3 regions of the Psychrosphaera sp. HA2-10 genome follow, and region 3 is predicted to be linked to each of the others. Evidence: predicted binding sites of a transcription regulator. Region 3 holds the regulator's gene; each other region holds the start of a gene.

Region 1 (8,287 bases), 570 kb from region 3:
AAAATTTAATTCGGCTAACACTTGTGCGCTGAAATTAGACCAGTTAGATTACAAAAGTGCGTAGAATACTGAAAAAAATTTAAGTCATACAATCAATAATTAGGATAGTTATGAAAAGAGCAGTGATTACTGGTATGGGTATTGTGTCGAGTATCGGCAACAATAAGGATGAAGTGTTAGCAAGTTTAAAAGCAGGTAAATCTGGTATTTCCGCTTCGGAGCAATTTAAAGAATATAATTTGCGCTCTCAGGTTTGGGGCAACATTGACATTGATATTACCGAGCACATCGACCGTAAAGCAATCCGATTTATGGGTGAAGCGTCTGCGTATGCTTACATAGCTATGAAAGAGGCGATTGCTGATGCAGGACTAACGGACGAAATGGTTTCAAACCCTCGAACTGGACTATTGGCTGGCTCGGGAGGTGCATCTTCAAAAAACCAGATCATTGCCTGTGACACTCTTCGTGAAAAAGGTGTGAAACGCGTTGGTCCATACCAAGTTCCTCGTACAATGAGCAGTACTTGCTCAGCTACTCTAGCAACACCATTTAAGATAAAAGGCGTTAACTACTCAATAAGTTCAGCTTGTGCTACATCAGCGCATTGTATTGGACACGCATTAGAACAAATACAATTAGGCAAGCAAGATATTGTATTTGCAGGTGGCGGTGAAGAAGTAGATTGGACGTTAGCAGGTATGTTCGATGCAATGGGTGCGTTATCTACAAAATACAATGACACGCCAGAAGTTGCGTCAAGAACATACGATGCGGACCGCGACGGTTTTGTTATATCAGGCGGTGGCGGAATGGTTGTGGTTGAAGAATATGAGCATGCAAAAGCGCGTGGCGCAAAAATCTATGCAGAAATAGTGGGTTACGGTGCTACCTCCGATGGTTTTGACATGGTTGCTCCGTCAGGCGAAGGTGCAGAGCGTTGTATGCAAATGGCATTAAGTACGGTTGATTCACCAATTGATTACTTAAATACCCATGGAACGAGTACGCCAGTGGGTGATGTTAAAGAGCTAGGTGCAATTCAAAATGTATTTGCCGGTAAATCTCCAATGATTTCAGCAACCAAGGCTATGACAGGCCATGCATTAGGTGCAGCTGGCGTTCACGAAGCTATTTACAGTTTATTAATGATGGAAAACAAATTTATTGCGCCATCAATTAACATTTCAAATCTTGATGAAAAAGCGCAAGGTTTGAATATAGTAACAGAAACAACGCCAGCTGAAGTTACCACTGCTATGTCTAATAGTTTTGGTTTTGGTGGTACGAATGCCACACTGGTCTTCAAAAAAATATAAATAGTTTATAAAACAATTCTTTCAAACCCGAATAGGCGCTAAACTTATTCGGGTTTTTTATTACTGGGGTGCTAATGAAATTTTTAATAGACGAGAACATTCCATTTGCTGATGAGTTTTTCTCAGGTCTTGGAGAAGTTACACGGTTCCCTGGTCGCGATTTAGCGCCAGAACAGCTAATTGATGTCGACGTATTATTAGTACGTTCAATCACTAAAGTAGACAAAAAGCTAATCGCTCAAGCCAATGCATTAAAGTTTGTGGGAACGGCAACAATTGGCGAAGACCATATTGATAAAAAGTTACTTAGCGAAAGAGGCATAGGGTTCAGCTCTGCGCCAGGGTGTAACGCTAATTCTGTGGCTGAATTTGTAATTAGTGCACTCCTAGTGTTGGCTGAAAAGTATCAAATTGATTTTAGTGATAAAACGGTCGCAGTAATAGGTGTTGGTAATATAGGACAAAACTTACAGAAAAAATTATCTGTGTTAGGTATAGACCTTTTATTATGTGACCCTTACCGAGCCAACCATGATGACCTAAACGAATACGTTACGTTAGAAGAAGCACTTACTAAAGCCGACGTTATAAGCTTTCATACACCATTAACTCGAACAGGGCCTTATCCGACCTATCATTTATTAAACGGAAAAAATTTGCCGTTGTTAAAAGAAGATGTATGCATTGTGAATGCGAGTCGAGGTGAGGTGATAGATAACCAAGCCTTGTTGACTCATATACAGTTTCGTCAAAAACAAGGTATACCAGCCATAAGGTTAGTGCTGGATGTATGGGAAGGTGAGCCAAATCCGCTTAAAGAATTAATTCCATTTTGCGATTTAGCGACTGCGCATATTGCAGGATATAGTCTAGAGGGAAAAGCCAAGGGCACGGCAATGCTTTATAAAAAAGTGTGTGAGTTATTCAAGTTAAAAACTTCGGTATCCTTGGCGAATACTTTGCCAAAAGGTCTAATCACCGATATTCATTTAGATTATAAAGTTGACTCCAACAAAGAGAAAAGTATGGGTTTGAGGTTATCATCCACAAGCTTGTTAAAAGTGCTCATCCATACCGTGTATGACGTTAGACGCGATGATGGTGTCTTTCGACATAACTTAGATAAAAATAGTTTTGATTGGATAAGAAAAAACTATCCAATACGTCGCGAATGGTCGTCAATTTCTGTAAACTGTAACCATCCTGAAGTAGCCGACTTTTTACGTTTGTTAGGCTTCAACATTAAGTAGAGAAAGAATGTCAGAACAAAAATATAATATTGCTGTATTGGGGGCCACAGGTTTAGTTGGCCAAAACATCATAGAAGGGCTAGCGGAAAGAAACTTTCCTGTTGGAGAGCTGTTTCCATTAGGGAGTGAACGTTCAGCAGGTGACAGCATTTCATTTAAAGGTAAAGATATTGAAGTGCAAAACGCCGCTGATTTTGATTGGGCACAAGTCCAATTAGCAATCTTTAGTGCAGGCTCTGATGCATCTAGACGTTATGCGCCGATTGCAGCTGATATGGGCGTGGTTGTTATCGACAACACGTCTTATTTTCGTAACGAGCCAGATGTACCTCTTGTGATCCCTGAAGTTAATCCTCACGCGCTGGCTGACTTTAGAAACAGAAATATAATTGCGAATCCAAACTGTTCGACTATTCAGATGTTAGTTGCATTAAAACCGTTACACGACGCCTACGGAATTGATCGTATTAATGTTTGTACGTACCAATCAGTGAGCGGTGCAGGCAAGGGGGCAATTGATGAATTAGTGGCTCAAACCGCCCAGTTGATGAATGGTCGTCCAGTAGAAACAGAGCATTTTCCTGTACAAATGGCATTTAACGTCATCCCTCAAATAGACAGCTTCGAAGACAATGGATACACCCGTGAAGAAATGAAGATGGTTTGGGAAACGCATAAAATAATGGGTGACGAATCAATTCGAGTAAATCCAACGGCCGTTCGAGTGCCAGTCTTTTACGGTCATGCAGAGTCTATTCATGTTGAGTTACGCCAACCCGTCTCTGCAGAAGATGTAAAGAACGTACTAGCAAATGCGCCTGGCGTTGCATTAATGACGGAAGATAAAGACTATCCAACTCAAGTAACGCACGCTAGTGGGCAAGATCAAACCTTTGTTGGCCGTATTCGCGAAGATATTTCTCACCCAAATGGTATAAATTTATGGGTAGTGGCCGATAACGTTCGTAAGGGCGCGGCAACGAATAGTTTGCAAATTGCGGAACTACTCATTAAAGAATATCTATAATTATATAAGATATTTTATAAGCCTCGAACCTACCGAGGCTTTTTTTTGGTCTAAATTTAATAAACCGACATAAAGTTGACAGAATTAAGTGGTACAAGCTTTGCTTTACTTTTTTAAAGTGTTTAAATAATTAATGATGACTTGAGTTATTTTTGACGTGTTTTTATCTTGGTTTTTACTGAAAATAACTTGAGACAACAACCTATTACCGCAAATTGGCGGAATTATATTGAATCTGGAATTTATCAATGCGCTCTAGCTTAAAATTATTTGCTCTGTTTATGTTCATCTTGTCGTTCTCAACGGCAAATTCCGTTTATGCAGATAACAAACTAAAAGGCCCTAAAGGGGTCGACTATGGCGAAATGGGCGAAACATACGGGCCTATCACCAGCCATGACACCATGTGGAAACTTGGGAATAAGTTTAGGCACAGAAATAATGTTTCTGTTTATCAAGTTATGGTTGCTGTTTTAAAAAAGAATCCAAACGCGTTTGATTACAATAATTTAAACGGTTTAAAAAATGGCGCGATATTAAAGATCCCAAGCCATAAAGAAGTAATGGCAGTTGAGCCTCTATATGCAAAAGAGCGAGCGGATGCTGACGATAAGTTATGGCAGGATATTATCAGTGGCAAAGTTGACCAAAGTAAAATTGATACAGCGTTAGCGCCGATAGAAGCAGCGAAACAAGTTGATGTTACTAATGCAAAAAAAGAAATTTCAAAAAAAATAGAGCAAGTTGAAGAAAAGCAAGTTAAAGCGTTTGAAACAATTCAAACTCAACTCGACAGCGCTAAAAATCAAAATCAGTCCCTTCAGCAAGAAAACTTGGCGCTTCAAGATAAACTATCAGCATTGTCGGATAAGCTAACAAATGTAGAACAAGCTATTGGCAATGAAAGTCAGTTAAGACAAGAAACTCAACAAATCCTAACTAAGCTTGAAGAGTTGTTATTGCAACAGCAAGAAGAGTTGGCACTTGCAAAGGCTCAAGCAGAAGATAAAAGTGTTTTCGATGAAATAAATGAATTTTTATCGTCAACGACCGGAATCATTGTTCTGACTACCTTACTTTCGTTATCTGTTTTAGTTGGTTTAGCGTTATTCCTCAAAAAGAAATCAAATACAGAGTCTAACCCTTTAATAGACCCATTATCTGCACCTCTTGACTCGCCGATGGCAGGAAGTTTTAGTGAAGCGCCAGATTTAGATATTGCCTCTGACTTAGACGTAGATGACAGTCTAGACTCGTTAGATCCATTTAGTGATGACCTGTCTGGTTTAGATGACGCCTTAGAGGATGATCTTGATGCCTTAGATATGGACGATGATCTATTAGATGATGACTCTTTAGACGATGTTTCATTGGATGACGATGAGCTGTTATCTGATGAGTCTGCATTTGATGACTCTGCTTTCGATGATTCTATTGATGACGATCAGTTACTCGACGATGGCTCTGAGTTGCAAGAAATAGATCTTGCCGATGATGAAGAAGAGTCAATCGTACAAGCCGGTGATATTGATGCTCTGTTGGATATGGATGACGACGACTCACTTGACGCATTAGGTGATGATCTTACCGACCAGCTTAGCGAAGATATAGATGAAACTGATATTGTGACAGATGAATCTGTTGCAGCCGATATCGACCAAGGTGCGGCACCGGATGATGATATGGACACCGGTGTAAATGATTTAGACGATGAGCTTGGCTTAGATGAAGATGACTTCGACATCGATTCGTTGATTGAAGAGGCCGGTGATACAGAGGCACTAGACGAAGAACCAGAAGTATTGACTGGTGATGACTTTGATATTGACTCTTTGATTGAAGACGAAGCCGGCGCGACGGAAGCTGGTTCTGAAAAGGGAACTAGCGGACAGCCAGAATTAACTGAAGATGACATTGAAGAAGTAGCGCTAGAGGATGACGACTTTGATATTGACTCGCTAATTGATGATGCCGCCACGTCAACTGAATCAGAACCAGAACTAGACGCTGAGCCAGAGCTCGAAGCTGACGATATTACATTAGAAGATGACGACTTTGATATTGACTCGCTAATTGATGATGCCGCCGCGTCAACTGAATCAGAATCAGAACCAGAACTAGACGCTGAGCCAGAGCTCGAAGCTGACGATATTACATTAGAAGATGACGACTTTGATATTGACTCGCTAATTGATGATGCCGCCACGTCAACTGAATCAGAACCAGAATTAGACGCTGAGCCAGAGCTCGAAGCTGACGATATTACATTAGAAGATGACGATTTTGATATTGACTCCCTAATTGATGATGCCGCCGCGTCAACTGAATCAGAACCAGAATTAGACGCTGAGCCAGAGCTCGAAGCTGACGATATTACATTAGAAGATGACGATTTTGATATTGACTCGCTAATTGATGATGCCGCCACGTCAACTGAGTCAGAAATTGACGCTGAGCCAGAGCTCGAGGCTGAGCCAGAAGTCGAGGCTGAACCAGAGGCTGAGCCAGAATTAGAGGCTGAACCAGAATTAGAAGCTGAACCAGAACCAGACGCTGAGCCTGAACCAGAGGCTGAGCCAGAAGTCGAGGCTGAGCCAGAATTAGAGGCTGAACCAGAACTAGAGGCTGAACCAGAACTAGAAGCTGAACCTGAACTAGAAGCTGAACTAGAAGCTGAACCTGAACCAGAAGCTGAACCAGAACTAGAAGCTGAGCCAGAATTAGAAGCTGAACCAGAACCAGACGCTGAGCCTGAAGTAGAAGCTGAGCCAGAACTAGAAGCTGAACCTGAACTAGAAGCTGAACCTGAACCAGAAGCTGAACCAGAACTAGAGGCTGAACCAGAACTAGAGGCTGAACCTGAACTAGAAGCTGAGCCAGAAGTCGAGGCTGAGCCAGAACTAGAAGCTGAACCTGAACCAGAAGCTGAACCAGAAGCTGAACCAGAAGCTGAACCAGAACTAGAGGCTGAACCAGAACTAGAAGCTGAACCAGAACTAGAAGCTGAACCAGAATCAGAAGCTGAGCCAGAACTAGAAACAAATGAAGCTGACGAGATAATTGAAGACCTATCTCATGAAGAAGTTGATCTCTCGTCAGATGAACAAGAAGACGACCACCCGGTTTCAGATGTGGAGCCGAGTGCAGAGTTAGACGAATATCCTGAGTTAGAAATGGACGATGACGCAGAGCTATCGGAAGAAATTGATAGCGAGTTGCCACCTGTTTCTAATGAAATAATTGACGATGACAATATAGAATTATTTGATGAAGCAGAAACAAGTGCGCTTTCGGAAGATACCGATGAACAAGTCGAGTCTGAAGCTGAAAATGTCGATATTGATGAGTTAGGTGACGATCTTGCCGAAGGCGTTGATATGGGCGTAGAGGGCTTTGGCGAGGAGAACATATCAAACCTGCTATCTGAAGGTAATGATATTGATGACGGTTTCTTAGATGACGATTTAATAAATGCGAGCTTCGATGAAAGTGATATCCACAGCCTTCTAGCTGATGATGAATCACTCATAGGCGAGTCCGTAGAAGATGAAATTGAAACGCCGAGTAAGCCTGATGATGTCTCGTTTGAGATTGATGAATTAGAGCAAGCTGACTTTGACCAGTTATTAGCTGAACTATCTGATGAGAACCATCAGGTAAATGAAGCGAATGAAGCTGAACCAGAAGCCCCAAATTTAAACGAGGCAAATGAGCAGTCGGAGATAAGCAGTGATAATATCGATGACGACCTACTTGATGACCTAGATGAGGACTTTTTAAGCGTCGATAATCTAATGGATGACTTAGATGATGATGATGATGATTCAGAAATTCCTGAGGATTTAGACATTGATGTGGGACTAGACGATTTTGATGAGTTAGCGTCAAGTAGAGGAACGGTCGACGTTGATACAGAAGCTGGTGGAATGGCTTCGGAATTAGATCTAGCAAAAACCTACATTGAAATGGACGATGTTGAAAATGCGAAGCTAATTTTAGACAAAATTGCATTAAGTGATAATAAAGAAGCTAAAGAGCAAGCACTCTCATTATTAGATGAGTTAAATGGTTAAAACCAAATAGTAATTCATAGTATAATCAACGCAGATTTTTTATAATTCTGCGTTTTTTATTTTTAGGACAATATAATATGCGAATAGCGTTAGGTGTAGAGTACGACGGAGCACAGTTTTTTGGTTGGCAGAGACAACGAGATGTCACCACTGTTCAAGAGTGCTTAGAAGCTGCGCTGTCAAAAGTTGCAAATCACAAAGTCGATGTGTTTTGTGCTGGGCGCACTGATGCTGGCGTTCACGGAACAGGTCAAGTTGTTCACTTTGATACGGAATCCATCCGCGGTGAACGAGGCTGGACAATGGGTATAAATGCCAATCTTCCAGATGCAATTGCCGTCACATGGATGAAAGAAGTCCCAGATGACTTCCATGCACGTTTTTCAGCTACAGCGCGACGCTATCGCTACATTATTTATAATGAAAAGTTACGACCAGGAATCCTAAACAAGGGGTTAAGTCATTATCATATGCCGTTAAATGCTGACAAAATGCATGAAGCTGCACAGTGCCTACTTGGCGAAAATGACTTTTCTTCGTTTCGAGCTGCGCAATGTCAATCAAACTCTCCAAATCGCAATGTTCATTTTGTTTCAGTGACACGTAAGGGCGCATTCG
Region 2 (8,287 bases), 1.2 Mb from region 3:
GGGTTAAACGTTTTGTAGAAGCCGCGAGAAGGGGATGGCAAGACGCGGTGAATAATCCTGAGCAAGCAATCGACTTAATATTAAATAAATATAGCCCAGATGCTGATAGAGAGAAGTTACAGCTTGAGGCAAAGTCGACGCAGCAGCTTATTAAAGAGCGTTTTGTTTCAATCGGAACTGTATATCCAGAACGTTTTGAGCGCATCGCACAAGCCTACATAGATTTAGATATGGCAAATGCAGGTTCTTCAATAGCGGGATTGTTGCTGTCTGATTACCAAGCAAAGCCTTTTCAACTATCGTCAAATGCAATAGTTGTGTCAGTCGCAGGATTAATCATTTTATTCGGCTATTTGGCTTACCAAATGATATTTAATCGTCGTTTACAAGCGTTGGTCAAAGATAAAACGATAGCATTGGAAAGAGCAAACGACTATTTAAGTCATAATGTGGCGCTATTAGAAGAAAAAAATGAAGAGCTAGCACAATCAACAGAAAAAGCGGAAGTAGCAACGCGATCCAAATCAGCATTTTTAGCAAACATGAGCCATGAAGTTCGAACACCAATGAATGGAATTTTTGGTTCTCTGCAACTTATAAAGCTAGAGAACTTACCGGCGAATGTAAAACAACTAGTTGATCAAGCGTTAATATCTAGTTCATCTTTATTGACTATTATCAACGATATATTGGACTTCTCTAAAATAGAAGCAGGCAAATTATCATTGGAAACGGTTCCTTTTTCATTTAGGCGTATTTTAGATACTGTATTGGCACCACAAATTGCGTTAGCTCAAAGCAAAAACATTACATTAGAAACAGTCATTGATAGCGATTTTCATGATGGTTGGATTGGAGATCCGACGCGGATACAGCAAATATTGACCAATATTATTTCTAACGCCGTAAAGTTTACCGATGCAGGCGGAGTGATTATCAAGATTAGCGCGAGAGAAAATAAAGGTGACGTTACTCAGCTTTTGTTTACTGTAAAAGATACAGGTATCGGAATGGATGATGAGTCTGTCAGTAAGCTATTTTATCGCTTTGAGCAAGCAGACACATCGATTACAAGAAAGTTTGGTGGTACAGGGCTTGGAATGTCAATTACCTATATGTTGGTTGAACAAATGGGCGGAAATATTCAAGTAGAGAGTGACCTTGGTAAAGGCAGTTGCTTTACGATTACAATACCACTAAAACCCGATTATTCATTTTCTTCGCCTAGCAACATACAAAAAGAGGAAGAACTTGATATTCCTGATTTCGCATCGAAGCGAATTTTAGTTGCGGAAGATAACAAAGTGAACCAAATGATATTTCGCGCCATATTGTTAAAAACCGGTTGTGAGTTCGAAATAGTTGAAAATGGTCAGTTGGCCGTTGATTTAGCTCATGAACGAGATTTTGACTTAATATTGCTGGATATCCAGATGCCCGTTTTAGATGGCTTGTCGGCTTGTAAAATATTGAAAAGTAAGTCAATCGCTAGTCCAATAATTGCTGTAACTGCCAATGTTATGGCTGAAGATATAACTGAATACCAAATAGCAGGCTTTGACGATTATGTTGCTAAGCCTATTGATATAAGCAAATTTTATTTGGTTTTAATGGACCATCTAATCTGAACTATGGACGTTAATACACATGGCTAACATTAGCTTTTTAATCGATTTAGCAGAAACATCATTAATCAAATCTATACAGCCCGGTATATCAGGACCAGGCAGACAATCGTTTTATTGCACTGAACAAGGTGAGGGCCTAACTAAGCTTAAATCAGAGCCAGCAGACATTGCTCTTATACAAAGCAATCGGTTTTCTGCATCAGATTTAGCCTTGGTAAAAGAATTAAATGAGTCTACCGAAACTGAGATAATTATCTTTAGTGATGGAAAGCCAAATGCCTATTTAGATGAGGCAATGTTTAATGGTATTACTTATCACTTTAGAGCTCCCTTCGATATAAAGAATATTACCGTTACCCTTGATGAGCTTGTGGAAGACTTAGGGGAACAAAAGCATGTTTCAAAGTCAGCGAAAAAAAGTGTATTAGATCAGTTTGGGCTACTTTTGGGATCATCAAAACCAATGCGAAAGCTGTATCGCACTTTACGCAAAGTAAGCGCTACGCAGGCTAATGTTTTCGTAAACGGTGAGAGCGGGACTGGTAAAGAGCTTGTCGCCAATACAATACACTTAGTCAGTAGTCGAGCGAACGGCCCCTTCGTCGCTGTCAACTGCGGTGCATTGAGTCCAGAGTTAGTGGAAAGTGAATTGTTCGGTCATGTTAAAGGCGCATTTACCGGCGCCAATCGTGATCACAAAGGTGTGTTTGAGCAAGCAAATAATGGCACATTATTTTTAGATGAAATTACCGAAATGCCACTGGAGCACCAAGTTAAATTACTAAGAGTGTTAGAAACAGGAGACTATAGGCCTGTTGGCAGCGACAAGACTTTGCATTGCGATGTAAGGGTAGTGGCAGCTTCAAATAGAGTAATGGGTGAAAACTTTAACGAGTTTATTAGAGAGGATCTATATTACAGGCTAGCTCAATTCCCAATTCAAATGCCGCCGCTTAGAAATAGAGGCGATGATATTGTTGGTTTGGCTCAGCACTTTTTAGCATACCGGAATATGGAAAACGGTTCGGCTAAGTCAATGTCTGCAGAGGCGGTAGATATGTTAGAAGCACACCATTGGCTTGGTAATGTACGAGAATTGAAGCACGTGGTCGAGCGCAGTTTTATTTTAGCCGAAGATGTAATTGGACCCGAGCACATACTTTTTGATGAGCTTGCATCGAGTGAAGAAACCAATGCCGAGCCTGGAATTCCACTAGACGTTCCCTTAGAAGATATTGAAAAAATAGCGATTGAAAAGAACTTAGAAAAAAATAAAGGTAATAAATCTGAAACAGCGGAAAAATTAGGTATCAGCGTAAAGACGCTATACAACAAGCTAGAAAAGTACAGTGAGGATTAACTCACTGTTCAGTGCAATTATTAAAGCTGTTGGGAGATCCTACACTAGCCACCAAAATCCGGGGTGGTGGGAGAAACATCCATCATCGCCAAAAACTTCTCGCTGTTAAGTAACTTAGGTTCAAAGTGGGGGTTTCCCTTGATCTGCTCCGAATGCAAACTCAGTGAAACAGACTGCTCGTGCCAATTATATTGTTTGATAGCGGCTATTTTAATTAGGCTACGCTCTTTTGATAGCATACCTGTATGACAGTCAATCACAGCAAATGATATTAACCAAGATTTAGTATTAAACACAAAATCAGAAAGTTGCAGGCTTTGCTCGTCGCTACTTTTAGCAAGATAACTAAACACTTCGTTAGTGGATCTTAAGTGTATCTCTTGCTCTGTTCGATTATCGGCTACCTCTTCTTTCGCAATAGTTGCTTGGAGTAAGCTTGGATCTGAACTCATTCCCCAAAGGTCGGTGCCCATCCAATAGTAGCCATAACCATAATAACGATACAACTCTGTTTCAAAATGACGAGATACCGTTTCCTGCTCCTCTACATCTGGACTCTGTAGTAACTTTTCGGTATCGATACTTAGGCAAACCTCTTTTGCGTCCAGGTTCACATAATAGACTGAAACTGGTGATACTAAGAGCTTTTGGCTCAGTGGATTCCACTTTTGCGGGTCAACAACTAAATATCGAACGACATGGTCTTCATCAGTAAATAAAAGATCTGCAACAAAGCCATACGTGCCATCAATTGTCTTAATTTTAAAGCCAATTAGAGTATTAATGTTTATGTTCATTTCGCGTCTCCGTTTTCAACAGTTTGCTCAATAGCTTCTTTCGATAAGAGCACATTAAGCGATGCCGGTTTTATTGCGATGTTTATTTCTGTTGATTCAAAAGTCTCACCGTCGATGACATATCCAATCGGGTTTTTACTTCGAATCTTAATTGTTTCCACCTTAGCTGTATGAATCGAGTCAGGTGCAGGGTTTTCTGATACTCCAGCGACGATTAAGCTTGCTACATCAGTGAAGTTTTCGAGAGATGTATTGCTCTCATCAAACCAAGTAACATTTAATAGTCCATCGTGGAAATCGGGTTTGCCGTCGCCTTGGGCTAAAACCGTAGAGAAAGGTGCAGCGTTGGCAACGACTAAACTACGCGTCTGTATATGTTTTGCTTGATTTGAGTCAAATTGGACCATTAAATCCAATTGCTCAGACGTATTCAGTGCTTGCCAAAATCCATGTAAATATGCAAATTGACCAAGTTTGTTTTTAGCATCTCGATCGGCAGACGATATCATTTCTTCTTCTATACCAACGGCTGATACAAGCAGCATGGTTTTTTCGTTACAAATTGCGGTGTCCATAGCAATCGTGTTGTTACTCACGATATGTTTTATGGCGGTTTCTACGGGTATAATTTTACTGGATACGCCAAACAGTGTATGGGCCAATGCATTGGCTGTACCTAATGGGATTATGCCAAACTTGATATCAGTATTAGTCAACTCTGTTGCAACTTCAGCAAGCGTGCCATCTCCACCCGCCGCGATGACAAGTGATGTGCGCTTATCGATTGCTTCTTTTGCCCAGTCCTGTGCACTTTTGGTTTCGGTTGTTTCTACAACAATTAGATTAAACCTTTGTTCTAGATAGGCCTGAATTTTATTTTTGTATTTTGGCCATTTACCTTTACCCGAGACAGGATTAGCAATTAACCAAGCAGGTTGCATTAAGGTTAAAAGGCCAGCTTCTCGATACTGAATCAGCCTTTTCAATTGTTTTTTGTTTAAACCGGCTTGATTACGAATATCAGTGATACTGCTAAGGACGTCTCTTACCTCTTTTTCTGGGTGTTTTGCCAGCAAATAAGCAGCAACACAAAATAAAGAACGACCTCTGCCTAAAGCACAATGCACCATAACCGGCTTGTTTTGTCTTCGTTTGTTATCAATCCAATTTAATGCTTGTCTCAATTGCTCAGGGGTTGGGCTACGATGATCTAGAATGGGAATGTTTAAGTAATCGATATCTAGAAAACGACTACTCCAGTCTAACGCGTCGAACTCAGCGGTGACATCTAATACCGCCTTGACGTCATGTTCTTCTAACTCCATAGCCTCTTCCGCAGATAAGCGGCTGGCTAGGTATATATGATCTTGAATGTGATGAATGTAGTGTCTGTTTCTTTTAACGTCTTTACGTTTTGCGATCGTGTTGTATAACTGTACACCAACCATAAAAGGTAGAAAGATAAACCGAATCGCGACCGGGATAGAACCATCGGTACGTTTTCTAAAAATTCTTGGCTGATTCGTCATGTAAGCAACAAACACGACTAACAGCGAAATAGCGATCCAGTTAAGCAAAACACTCAGGATCACAGAGTCGATTTGAGTTGCCGTGTAGGCCAGTAGAGCGCCAAAAAATCCGTATAAATACTCTATGTACATGAAAAACCTCAGTTGAAGTGGATTCAACGGTTATTAGTTAATTATAGAACTAAAGCTAGAACCATGCCTTATTTGTAACTTGTTGAAATTGCGTGTTTTTATTTTTGTTGGTTAGATATAGACAAGATCCCTGCTGTATTTACTGTAAATATTACATAAGCATCAGGTCATTTATTCAAGAACACAGAGAATTTCAGCTAAATATTGTAGGCATAGTTTATGTCCTAGGTTTGTAAAGTCGTTTAATAACAATCTGTTAGTGTTTTTATTGTAGGTTTGGCACAAAGCTGGCTACTTTACTCTGTTTTTCTGAATTAAGTAGGTTGTACAAGATGAAACAGCATTATGACCCAGGTCCCCTAGTATTTATCGAGGCTAGTCAATTTTACGAAGACTTAGCCAATCAAGTAGAAGACTTGTCTGTTCGGCACGGACTTATAAAAGTATCTACGGTTTTTCAACAGCTAGCAGGCAAAGTAAAACAATGGATGTCATCGAGTCATGATACCGATGTTATTCATTTGATAATGTCTAATTGGAATAATCACTTTTATCAAGCGCGAGTGGGCAATACGTCAACACCAGAGCTATCGTTACTTGAACAGCGCTTAAAAATAGAGAATGAACATCTTAGTGAACTTCGAAGCACATATCAGTTGTCAAAATCTGAAGTTGAAAAACGCAGAGTGGCTGACCTAATTGCGACTTACTTTGATGCTATCGAAGTACTGAAAAAGTTATCTAATCAAGCAAGGAGTGAACACAATGCCTAAGGTTGGAGTAAAAGCCCCTGTTATTGAAAAAAAAGTAGAGCAGTTACTTATTCCTTTTCAGCGATTTATTGATGATCAAACGACGAGTAGTAAGGTTTTACTAGTGACGACTATAGTGGCATTGATAATTGCAAACTCAAACTATGCTGATTCCGTTTACGGGGGATTACATGCCCTGTTTGGGCTAGCAGTGAATGATAATTTGTATCAGATGTCGATATTGCATTGGGTTAACGACGGGCTAATGGCTTTATTTTTTCTACTATTAGGTATGGAAATTAAGCGAGAGGTTCTAGTCGGTGACTTAAGTTCGCCAAGCAGTTTAATACCAGTTTTAGCCGCCGCAGCTGGTGGTATGTTTTTCCCAGCGACTATATTTGCTGTACTCAACTACAATACAGAATATATCGCGGGTTGGGGTATTCCGATGGCGACGGATACGGCGTTTGCCGTAGGAATATTAGCTTTGTTAGGGACTCGAGCCCCTCTGGCCGCCTTTGCTTTCTTAACTGGCTTAGCAATTATCGATGATATTGGCGCGATTATGGTAATCGCATTGTTTTACACAGACTCTATAAATAGCTTTTACTTGCTGTTGTCAGCAATTCTAACCGGAGTCCTGTTCTTCTTTAATTTTATCGGCATTCGTCGTCCATTTATGTACATGTTCGTTGGTATTTTATTGTGGTTGTCAGTTTTAAGCTCTGGTGTTCACGCGACTATTGCCGGTATCTTAATAGCGGCGGCAATACCAGCTAGGCCTAAACATAAACCGACCGTAATGGTTGAAAAACTATCAAAAATTACTCAACGTTTTCAGCGTATCGTTATCAATAAAGGTAGCCGAAAGCCTGTACTTGCTTCCAAAACACAACACGAATTAGCAGAGCAATTAAAGGTTACGGCAAATCAAGCGACCACTCCACTACGTAGATGGGAGCAGTTACTTCATACACCAGTGGGGTTACTTGTTTTACCAATATTTGCCTTCTCTAATGCCGGTGTACAGTTAGATTCATCAAGTTTATTGGAAACGCTAAATAGCACCTTGGCCTGGGGGATCTTTTTAGGACTCGTTGTAGGTAAAGGGCTAGGTATTCCATTTATGGTTTGGTTATCGATAAAAACAGGTATTGGCCAATTACCCAAAGGACTAACCATGAGACACATAGTTGGACTTGGGATGCTCGGCGGTATTGGTTTTACCATGTCTATATTTATCACAGGTTTAGGTTTTGAAAACAGTTTAGAAACGCAAGCCATTGCAAAAACAGCAATTCTTGTTACTTCTTTGTTTGCCGGTGTGGTAGGTTATATTTTGTTCAAGTTTGCGCCAACTAATAATTCATAACAAGGAGTCACCATGCCGGATAGTCAGTATATCTCTGAATTGAAAAATCGTATTACAGAGAGAAATCCAAACCAGATTGAGTTTATGCAAGCCGTTACTGAGATACTAGATAATGTCGCAGAAGAGTTAGAGGATAACGATGAGTACCGAAGGTATCGTATCTTTGAGCGCTTAACTGAACCGGATAGAATCATTTCATTTAAAGTTGAATGGTTAGACGACAGAGGCTGTGCTCAATTGAATAGAGGTTGGCGCGTTCAACAATCGAATTTAATTGGGCCTTATAAAGGGGGATTGAGATTTCATCCAACTGTAAGTGAATCTGTGATTAAATTTTTAGCGTTTGAACAATGTTTCAAAAATGCGTTAACAGGTTTGCCTTTGGGCGGAGGTAAGGGTGGATCTGACTTTGATCCAAAAGGTAGAAGCGATCATGAGATTATGAGTTTTTGCCAAGCGTTTATGACACAGCTTTATCGTCATATAGGAGCAAACGTTGATGTACCCGCTGGAGATATCAATGTGGGCGCACGAGAAATCGGCTTTTTATACGGCCAGTACCGTAAAATACGGAATCAGTTTAGCGGTGTGCTAACTGGAAAGGCAATAGAAATGGGCGGAAGTTTAGTTCGCACAGAAGCCACCGGTTTTGGTGTTATTTATTTTCTACAGCATGTTCTTGAACATAAAGAACTGGAATTAGAGGGCTTAACGTTA
Region 3 (8,287 bases):
TCACTTTTTAGTAGACTCTGCTGTCATAATTGCTCAGCACTTTGGAATAAGCGAGCTCGTTATTGGCTTAACTATCATAGCAATCGGTACAAGCTTACCTGAGCTCGCCGCCAGTGTTGCCGGCGTTTTAAAAGGTGAAGATGACATGGCCATAGGTAATGTTATCGGCTCTAACATTTTTAATATTCTTGCGGTATTGTCAGTAGGGGCGTTAATTAACCCTAGCGAAATTGACCCATCGGCTGCATCGCGTGATATTTTTGTGATGATAGGTGCAACTGTATTATTGTTAATTATGGCAATGAGTTTTGCGCAACGCACTCGACGTATAAATCGCGTTGAAGGTTTTATTTTACTGTCTGCGTTTGTTGGTTATCAATTCTTGCTATTTGCCTAAGTTTAAGGTTTTAACTATGAATCCTTTAGTTTTATCTGCATTAAAAGTTATCGAAATTGAAAAAAATGCGATAGAGAATTTAGTCCAATCTTGTGACGAAAATTTTGTTGCCGCGTGTAATATTATTATGGGTTGTAAAGGCCGAGTGATAGTAACGGGCATGGGCAAGTCGGGACACATAGCTAATAAAATTGCAGCTACGTTAGCAAGCACAGGCACTCCTGCATTTTATGTTCATCCAGGCGAAGCAAGCCATGGCGATTTAGGAATGTTCACTAAACAAGACGTTGTCCTTGCGCTTTCGAACAGTGGCGAAACGTCTGAAATTGTTACTCTACTGCCAGTTTTAAAACGATTTGGTTGTCATATCATTGCTATGACAGGTAATAAACAATCAACTTTAGCGCAAAACAGCGATGTTCATCTATTTTCAGGTGTAGAAGAAGAAGCCTGCCCGCTAGGCTTAGCACCGACCGCTTCAACGACGGCAAGCCTTGTACTTGGCGATGCCCTCGCCGTTTCACTATTGGAAGCAAAAGGTTTTACAGCAGAAGACTTTGCACTAAGCCACCCCGGAGGTGCTTTAGGTCGTAAGTTATTACTAACAAACAAAGATATAATGCATACAGAAGATCGCATCCCTGTTGTTAGCGATCAAGCAACCTTAAAAGAAGCGATAATCGAAATGTCCGCCAAAGGTCTTGGCATGACTGGTATCACCGACAAGGACAACACCTTGATTGGTATTTTTACCGACGGTGATTTACGCCGCTGGTTAGATCATGACTCATTTAAAACGGATCTTAAAATTACCAATATAATGACGACAAACGCTACCTCTTCAAAAGCCAACGTATTAGCAGCTGAAACGTTAACTTTAATGGAAGCCAAAAAAATTAGTTGTTTATTTGTCATTGACGAGCACAACAAACCCATCGGTGCGCTTAATATGCATGATTTACTGAAGGCTGGAGTTATTTAATGAAACGATTTGAAACCTGGTATCAAAAAGTCTCAACTGACGTCAGTGCTCGCGCTAAGAATATTAAATTGCTTATTTGTGATATTGATGGCGTGTTTTCAGATGGTTCTGTATACATGGCTAATAACGGTGAAGAACTCAAAGCATTTAATACAAAAGATGGCTTCGGGCTTAAGTCTTTAATGAATATAGGATGTGAAGTTGCAGTCATTACCGGGCGACGCTCTAAAATTGTTGAAGACCGAATGACAAGCCTAGGCGTGAAATACATATATCAAGGTATGGAAACAAAACTAATCGGTTTTGATCAACTGTGTGCAGACTTATCCGTCACCCCATCACAAGTTGCTTTTATTGGTGATGATTTCCCTGATGTACCAGTGATGCAAAAAGTCGGGTTGGCTATTTCAGTTGCCGACGGCCATCCTTATGTAAAAGAGATTGCACACTACTGTACCGTTACTCATGGCGGAAAAGGTGCCGTGCGCGAGTTAACCGATCTGCTAATCATGGCACAAAAAGGTGAAGCGTTTATTACCAGTAATTTTGAAGGTTCAAGTACCTAATGAGACTTAGATTACTTGTTCTCCTTATTTTTGTTGGCATCAGCCTTTACCTTTGGTTTCCAGCTTTTACCAATCAAAGTAATGCTGATGACTCAGAAGAGCCTGTGTTAACGCCTGACTTCACTGCAACATTACTGCATCAAGAAATGTTCGACAAAAACGGTACTTTAAAGCAAGAGGTGTTCTCACAAAAAATGGAACACTACGCCCAGTTAGCTTTGACTTACTTCGAGCAGCCCGAATTTATTATTTATCAAAACAATGCTCCGTTTTGGCGATTAGCCGCAGATCTTGGCAGTGTTCAAGATGGCCGACTAACCTTAGACAGTAACGTTAAAATGTACCAGTTAACCAATAACGAACTCGTAACCAGTATTGAAACCCAATACTTAGAAATAGATCTCGACACTCAAGTCGTTGAGACCGACAAGCCAATTATAATTCGCGGTGAAAAAACAACTATTGAAGGGCAAGGTCTAACTGCCGATCTTAAAGCTCAAACAGTGAAACTTAAACATCACGTAAGAACAATTTTAAAAGGGACGAAAAATGACTAAATTCATCAAGATGACGCTTGTTATGCTTGCGTTTGTTGGCGTTAACGCTTTTGCTAACGACGATCTGATTATTGATTCTAAAAACCAAGATCTTGATTACAAAAATAACACTATGTATTTCAGCGGTAACGTAAAAATACAACAAGGGACGCTCACGATCACTGCTGATGAATTATATGTAATTACAAAAGACGGCGTAGGCGAAAAACTAATAGCAAAAGGCAAACCTGCTCGCTTTTTGCAAAATGATCCTAATAACGAAGCATTAGAGGCCACAGCATTAGAAGTCGTTTATATGATTAATGAGCGTATTTTAGAATTGAATGGCCAAGCTAAATATAAGCAAGGTAGCTCGATTGTTGAAAGTGGTAATATCGTATTTGATTTAAATGCACAAAGAGTCAAAGCTGATGGCGACAAGTCCACAGGTGGTCGTGTAACTACTACGATAAAAACGAAAAAAACACAGCCAAATAATTAAGTAGAGAAATTAAATATGACCAAGTTGGTGGCAAAGCACTTAGCCAAATCCTATAAAAGTCGTCAAGTTGTTAAAGATGTGAGCTTGTCGGTAGAAGCTGGTCAAGTAGTTGGCTTGTTAGGACCAAATGGCGCCGGTAAAACAACAACTTTTTACATGATTGTTGGTTTAGTGCCTAACGATAAAGGCTTAATTCAGCTTGATGATATCGATTTGAGTCACGAACCGATGCATGTAAGAGCTCGCAAAGGCATTGGTTATTTACCACAAGAATCGTCTATCTTTAAAAAGCTGACAGTTTCACAAAACATAATGTCGGTACTAGAGATGCGAAAAGATATCGATGCAAACCAACAAGCTGATTTGCTTGATGACTTAATTGCTGAATTCCATATTGATCATATTCGCGATAGTCTTGGCATGGCATTGTCTGGTGGTGAGCGACGCCGCGTAGAAATTGCAAGGGCATTGGCTGCCGATCCAAAAATTATTCTATTAGATGAGCCTTTTGCGGGTGTTGATCCTATATCTGTCATAGATATAAAGAAAATAATTCAACAATTAACAGCAAAGGGAATTGGTGTACTTATTACCGATCATAATGTCCGTGAAACACTTGATGTCTGCGAAAAAGCCTATATCGTTAGTCATGGAGAGCTTATTGCTGAGGGAACTCCGGCTCAAGTGCTAGAAAGTGACATAGTTAAGAAAGTTTATCTTGGTGACCAGTTCAAACTTTGATATTTTGGTAGCACGAATAAGTTTATTTTAGTCAGTACTTTACTGGGATCAAATGAGACCAACATTACAACTTAAAATGGGTCAGCAGTTAACAATGACCCCGCAATTACAGCAGGCTATTCGTCTGTTGCAGTTGTCGTCATTAGAATTGCAACAAGAGATCCAAGAAGCCTTGGATAGTAATCCTTTGTTGGAAGCTGATGAAGAGCATGGCTCAGTTGAACAAATCGATTTACCACAGGACAACCATGATCGTCATGAAAATGAAGCCTCTGTTTCATCTAACGACGACGATATCGAGTGGACGCGAGAAGAACGCGATACAAACGAAAATATACAAGATCAGACCATAAGTGATGACTTGCCCACAGATTCCAGTTGGGATGACTACATGAGCGCAGCTCCTGCAAGCTCAGGCCCTGCTTACGACGGTGAAGACACCGTTTATCAAGGTGAAACAACTGTTGATATTCAAGACCATCTAAAATGGCAATTAAATCTATCCCCTTTTTCCGAACATGACTTAGCTATTGCAACAGCCATTATTGATGCTATTGATGACAAAGGCTTTTTGACGGTATCTGTTGAGGATATCGTTGAGTCTGTAGACATAGAAGATGTTGAGATAGAGGAAGTTGAAGCGGTTTTAAAACGCATCCAACACTTTGATCCCATTGGTGTTGCAACGCGAGGGTTACAAGAGTGCTTGTTGGTTCAGTTAAAGCAATATAGTCCTGACACACCTTGGCGTGAAGAGGCTATTGAACTTATTGCTGAAAATATCGACCTCTTAGCGAACCGTGATTATCGCACTATAATTCGCAAAACAAGATTAAAAGAATCAGAATTAAAAGAAGCACTAGACTTGATTCAACAACTGAATCCAAATCCCGCAAGCCTAGTTATAAAAGACGAAATTGACTATGTAATTCCAGATGTTACCGTCGTAAAGAAAAAAGGTCGTTGGTTAGTAGAGCTAAATCCTAATTCTATGCCTAAAATTAAAGTGAACGAACAATATGCTTCACTGTCTAAAACTTCAACCAATAGCTCTGATGCGCAATTTGTTCGTTCACACTTACAAGAAGCAAAATGGTTTATTAAAAGTTTAGAAAGCAGAAACGACACTTTATTGAAGGTATCTAATTGTATCGTGCAACAACAACAAGCATTTTTTGAATACGGACCAGAGGCGATGAAACCAATGGTTCTAAATGATGTAGCAGAAATGGTCGATATGCATGAGTCCACGATATCGCGTGTGACAACACAAAAGTTCATGCACACTCCCAGAGGAATCTTTGAGTTAAAGTATTTCTTTTCTAGCCACGTTAGCACCGAAAATGGTGGTGAATGTTCATCCACTGCAATACGGGCTTTAATAAGAAAGTTAGTTGCTGCAGAAAACCAAGCAAAACCGTTAAGTGACAGTAAGATTGCTGATATTCTGGCCGAACAGGGCATCCAAGTAGCCAGAAGAACTATCGCAAAATACCGGGAATCGTTAAACATTCCCCCTTCAAACCAGAGAAAACGATTGGTTTAACAATCCATTTTATCAATTCAGAAGGAAGTGCATATGCAAATTAATTTAACTTGTCGTCATGTCGATGCAACAGAGTCTTTAAAAGAGTATGTTGATACGAAATTTGCAAAGTTAGAACGTCATTTTGACCATATTAATAACGTCCACGTGATTTTAGACGTTGAGAAACTCAACCAAAAAGCAGAAGCAACCATGCACGTAAATGGTGGTGAACTATTTGCGGCATCCGAGCATACTGATATGTATGCTGCAATTGATTCCTTAATTGATAAACTTGACCGTCAAGTAATTAAACATAAAGAAAAGTTAACTAGACATTAACTCTTTTTATTAATTTTAAAGCGCCATGGACGGTGCTTTTAACCAATCTTTTGAGATTTAAATCAAAAGAGTAAAGCAGTAAAAGATAACCATGAATGTAAAGCTACTCCTGCGACCTGAGTGCACAAAAGTGCTGACAGATTGCCAAAGCAAGAAAAAGATCCTCGAACACATCGCAGAGATCGCGAGTACAAAATTACCAGATCTCACTTGCACAGATATACTCTCGAGTTTGATGAATCGAGAAAAGTTGGGAAGCACAGGAATAGGAAATGGCGTTGCTATTCCTCATGGAAAAATAAAACCAAATGAAAGCCCAGTGGCGGTATTAATTGTTATCCACCCTGGCATTGATTACGATGCAATAGACAATAGACCAGTTGACGTATTTTTTGCGTTACTCGTTCCCGAAGATCAGTGTGATGTGCATTTAAATACGTTAGCATCAATCGCAGAGATTTTTGATAATAAAGAAATGCTTCGTAAAATAAGAAGCGCCGAAACTGATAATGATCTTTACCAAATAATTGAAGCTGCTTAATCATGCATATATTTATCGTTAGTGGCCGTTCAGGCTCAGGGAAGACTGTCGTATTAAGAGTACTAGAGGATCTAGGCTACTATTGCGTAGATAATTTACCGGTTAATCTATTACCTGCATTATCACACTCCTTATCTAAAAATTATCCTCAAGTTGCCGTCAGTATTGACGTTAGAAACTTACCCAGCTCTGAACAAGAGTTAATGGATAATTTAGATTTCTTACCTAAAGGCGTAAAGACGACCGTTCTATATATAGATGCTAAAGATGACGTATTAATTCGTCGCTATAGTGAAACAAGACGCCTACACCCTTTAACCAAAGGTGATGCGTCATTACCTGATGCAATCGCACAGGAGAGTAAGCTTTTAGATGGGTTATCGTCTAGAGCAGATTTATATATTGATACCTCGGATTTAAATGTTCATCAACTAACCGAGATGGTGAGAGAAAAGATATTAGGGAAGTCTGATAAAGAACTTATTATTACGTTCGAGTCCTTCGGTTTTAAATATGGTGTACCAAATGATATCGATTTTGTATTTGACGCTCGATTTCTACCAAACCCTCATTGGGAACCAGAGCTTAGAGCATTAACCGGTTTAGACTTACCTGTGAAAGATTTTTTCTCTAGTCAACCACTTGTGAATAAATTCATATTTCAAATCAATAACTTTATGTCCACCTGGCTACCTCACTTAGAGCGTAATAATCGTAGTTATTTAACGATCGCAATAGGCTGCACCGGAGGAAAGCATAGGTCTGTATATATTGCTGAAACGCTAGCTGAGCAATTCCGTTCTCGTGGAAAAAATGTAAAAACTCGCCATCGAGAGATGAGCCGTTATTTAGAGCAACTGTAAGGTCACAACCCCAGTGTTATCACGAACAATTACAATCCAGAATAAGCTTGGGTTACATGCAAGGGCTGCGACGAAATTGGCGCAACTCGCCTTACAATTTGATGCAAAAGTTCAAATACAACAAGGTGATAAAACCGCCAGTGCGGATAGCGTCATGGGCTTACTAATGCTTGCAAGTAATCAAGGTAAAGAGATACACGTTACCGCAACTGGGAGCGATGAAAAGCAAGCTCTCGAAGCTATTTGTGAACTTATTTCTAATCGTTTTGATGAATCTGAATAACTAATTATCTCGCTACAAAAACAACCAGTTACTATCATAAAACGCTAATCTAAGTTAGACTTGTGCACAAGGTAAACAACAGAAACCTACGCTCAAGAAATGCCAGAACTACTAGAACAAGAATATACAATTCCTATTAATGAACTTAATACTGCCATCAGTGACGGTATGTTTGTTCGTGTGCGGAATATGCTTGATTCTATGGCCGCAAATGACATTGCACTGTTGTTACATTCTTCTCCTCCAAAAAGTCGTGCCGTTATTTGGCAACTCATTGACAGTAGTATTCAAGGCGACGTTTTAGAAGAGCTTTCCGATGAAGTTCGTAATCCAATATTACGAGCAATGGAACCGGAAAGAGTTGCTGAGGCTGCTACTAATCTTGACGACGATGACTTTTCAGAAGTACTAAGAAGTATGCCCGATGCTGTTTATCGTCGAGTGCTGAAGAGCATGGATAAACAAGATCAAGCGCGCGCAGAGAGAGTGATGTCATATGAAGAAGACTCTGCAGCGGCACTAATGAATACCGATACAGTAACGGTTCGTCCCGATGTGACCGTTGACGTAATATTGCGATATTTGCGATTAAAAGAGTCTTTACCTGAAAATACCGATTACCTTTATGTAGTCGATAAGCAAGATCATTTTATTGGTGAAGTATCTTTGTCGGCACTTGTTACCTCTAATCCTAGTAAACTGATATCAGAAGTAATGGAAACCGACTTCGAAGTGATTCCTGCATCTATGCACGAGTCCGAAGTGGCAACCTTATTCGAACGTTATGATTGGATGACGGCCCCCGTAATTGACGAGCATGGTTTGTTGTTGGGCCGAATTACTATTGATGATGTTGTAGATATTATTCGTGAAGACGCTGAGCACTCCATGTTAAGCATGGCGGGTCTTGACGATGAAGCCGACACTTTTGCTCCAGTATTAGACAGTACCCGAAAGCGTTCATTGTGGCTTGGCGTAAACCTATTCACAGCATTACTCGCCGCTTTTG

The links. Region 3 encodes sigma-54, which starts transcription at its own class of promoters, with help from an activator protein. Its sites were predicted from a motif close to GTTGGCACGNNNNTNGNNT; they were not measured.
Region 1: a site for sigma-54 is predicted at 3,684-3,702, ahead of ACZ1GV_RS08360 (FimV/HubP family polar landmark protein). Genes of this name have one in related genera too.
Region 2: a site for sigma-54 is predicted at 5,499-5,517, ahead of ACZ1GV_RS02225 (diacylglycerol kinase family protein). Genes of this name have one in related genera too.

The regions. Positions count from the first base shown of each region.
Region 1 is NZ_CM146341.1:1,802,500-1,810,786, reverse strand. Features, by position in the region: gene fabB (beta-ketoacyl-ACP synthase I) at 111-1,319, shown strand; gene ACZ1GV_RS08370 (4-phosphoerythronate dehydrogenase) at 1,394-2,569, shown strand; gene ACZ1GV_RS08365 (aspartate-semialdehyde dehydrogenase) at 2,577-3,596, shown strand; gene ACZ1GV_RS08360 (FimV/HubP family polar landmark protein) at 3,845-7,669, shown strand; gene truA (tRNA pseudouridine(38-40) synthase TruA) at 7,747-8,287, shown strand, end outside.
Region 2 is NZ_CM146341.1:455,015-463,301, forward strand. Features, by position in the region: gene ACZ1GV_RS02210 (ABC transporter substrate-binding protein) at 1-1,628, shown strand, start outside; gene ACZ1GV_RS02215 (sigma-54 interaction domain-containing protein) at 1,648-2,988, shown strand; gene ACZ1GV_RS02220 (PRC-barrel domain-containing protein) at 3,033-3,785, opposite strand; gene ACZ1GV_RS02225 (diacylglycerol kinase family protein) at 3,782-5,446, opposite strand; gene ACZ1GV_RS02230 (hypothetical protein) at 5,779-6,219, shown strand; gene nhaA (Na+/H+ antiporter NhaA) at 6,212-7,570, shown strand; gene gdhA (NADP-specific glutamate dehydrogenase) at 7,583-8,287, shown strand, end outside.
Region 3 is NZ_CM146341.1:2,367,998-2,376,284, forward strand. Features, by position in the region: gene ACZ1GV_RS10820 (calcium/sodium antiporter) at 1-397, shown strand, start outside; gene ACZ1GV_RS10825 (KpsF/GutQ family sugar-phosphate isomerase) at 414-1,379, shown strand; gene kdsC (3-deoxy-manno-octulosonate-8-phosphatase KdsC) at 1,379-1,945, shown strand; gene lptC (LPS export ABC transporter periplasmic protein LptC) at 1,945-2,502, shown strand; gene lptA (lipopolysaccharide transport periplasmic protein LptA) at 2,495-2,983, shown strand; gene lptB (LPS export ABC transporter ATP-binding protein) at 2,999-3,724, shown strand; gene ACZ1GV_RS10850 (RNA polymerase factor sigma-54) at 3,777-5,270, shown strand; gene hpf (ribosome hibernation promoting factor) at 5,304-5,591, shown strand; gene ptsN (PTS IIA-like nitrogen regulatory protein PtsN) at 5,683-6,132, shown strand; gene rapZ (RNase adapter RapZ) at 6,135-6,995, shown strand; gene ACZ1GV_RS10870 (HPr family phosphocarrier protein) at 7,009-7,278, shown strand; gene mgtE (magnesium transporter) at 7,378-8,287, shown strand, end outside.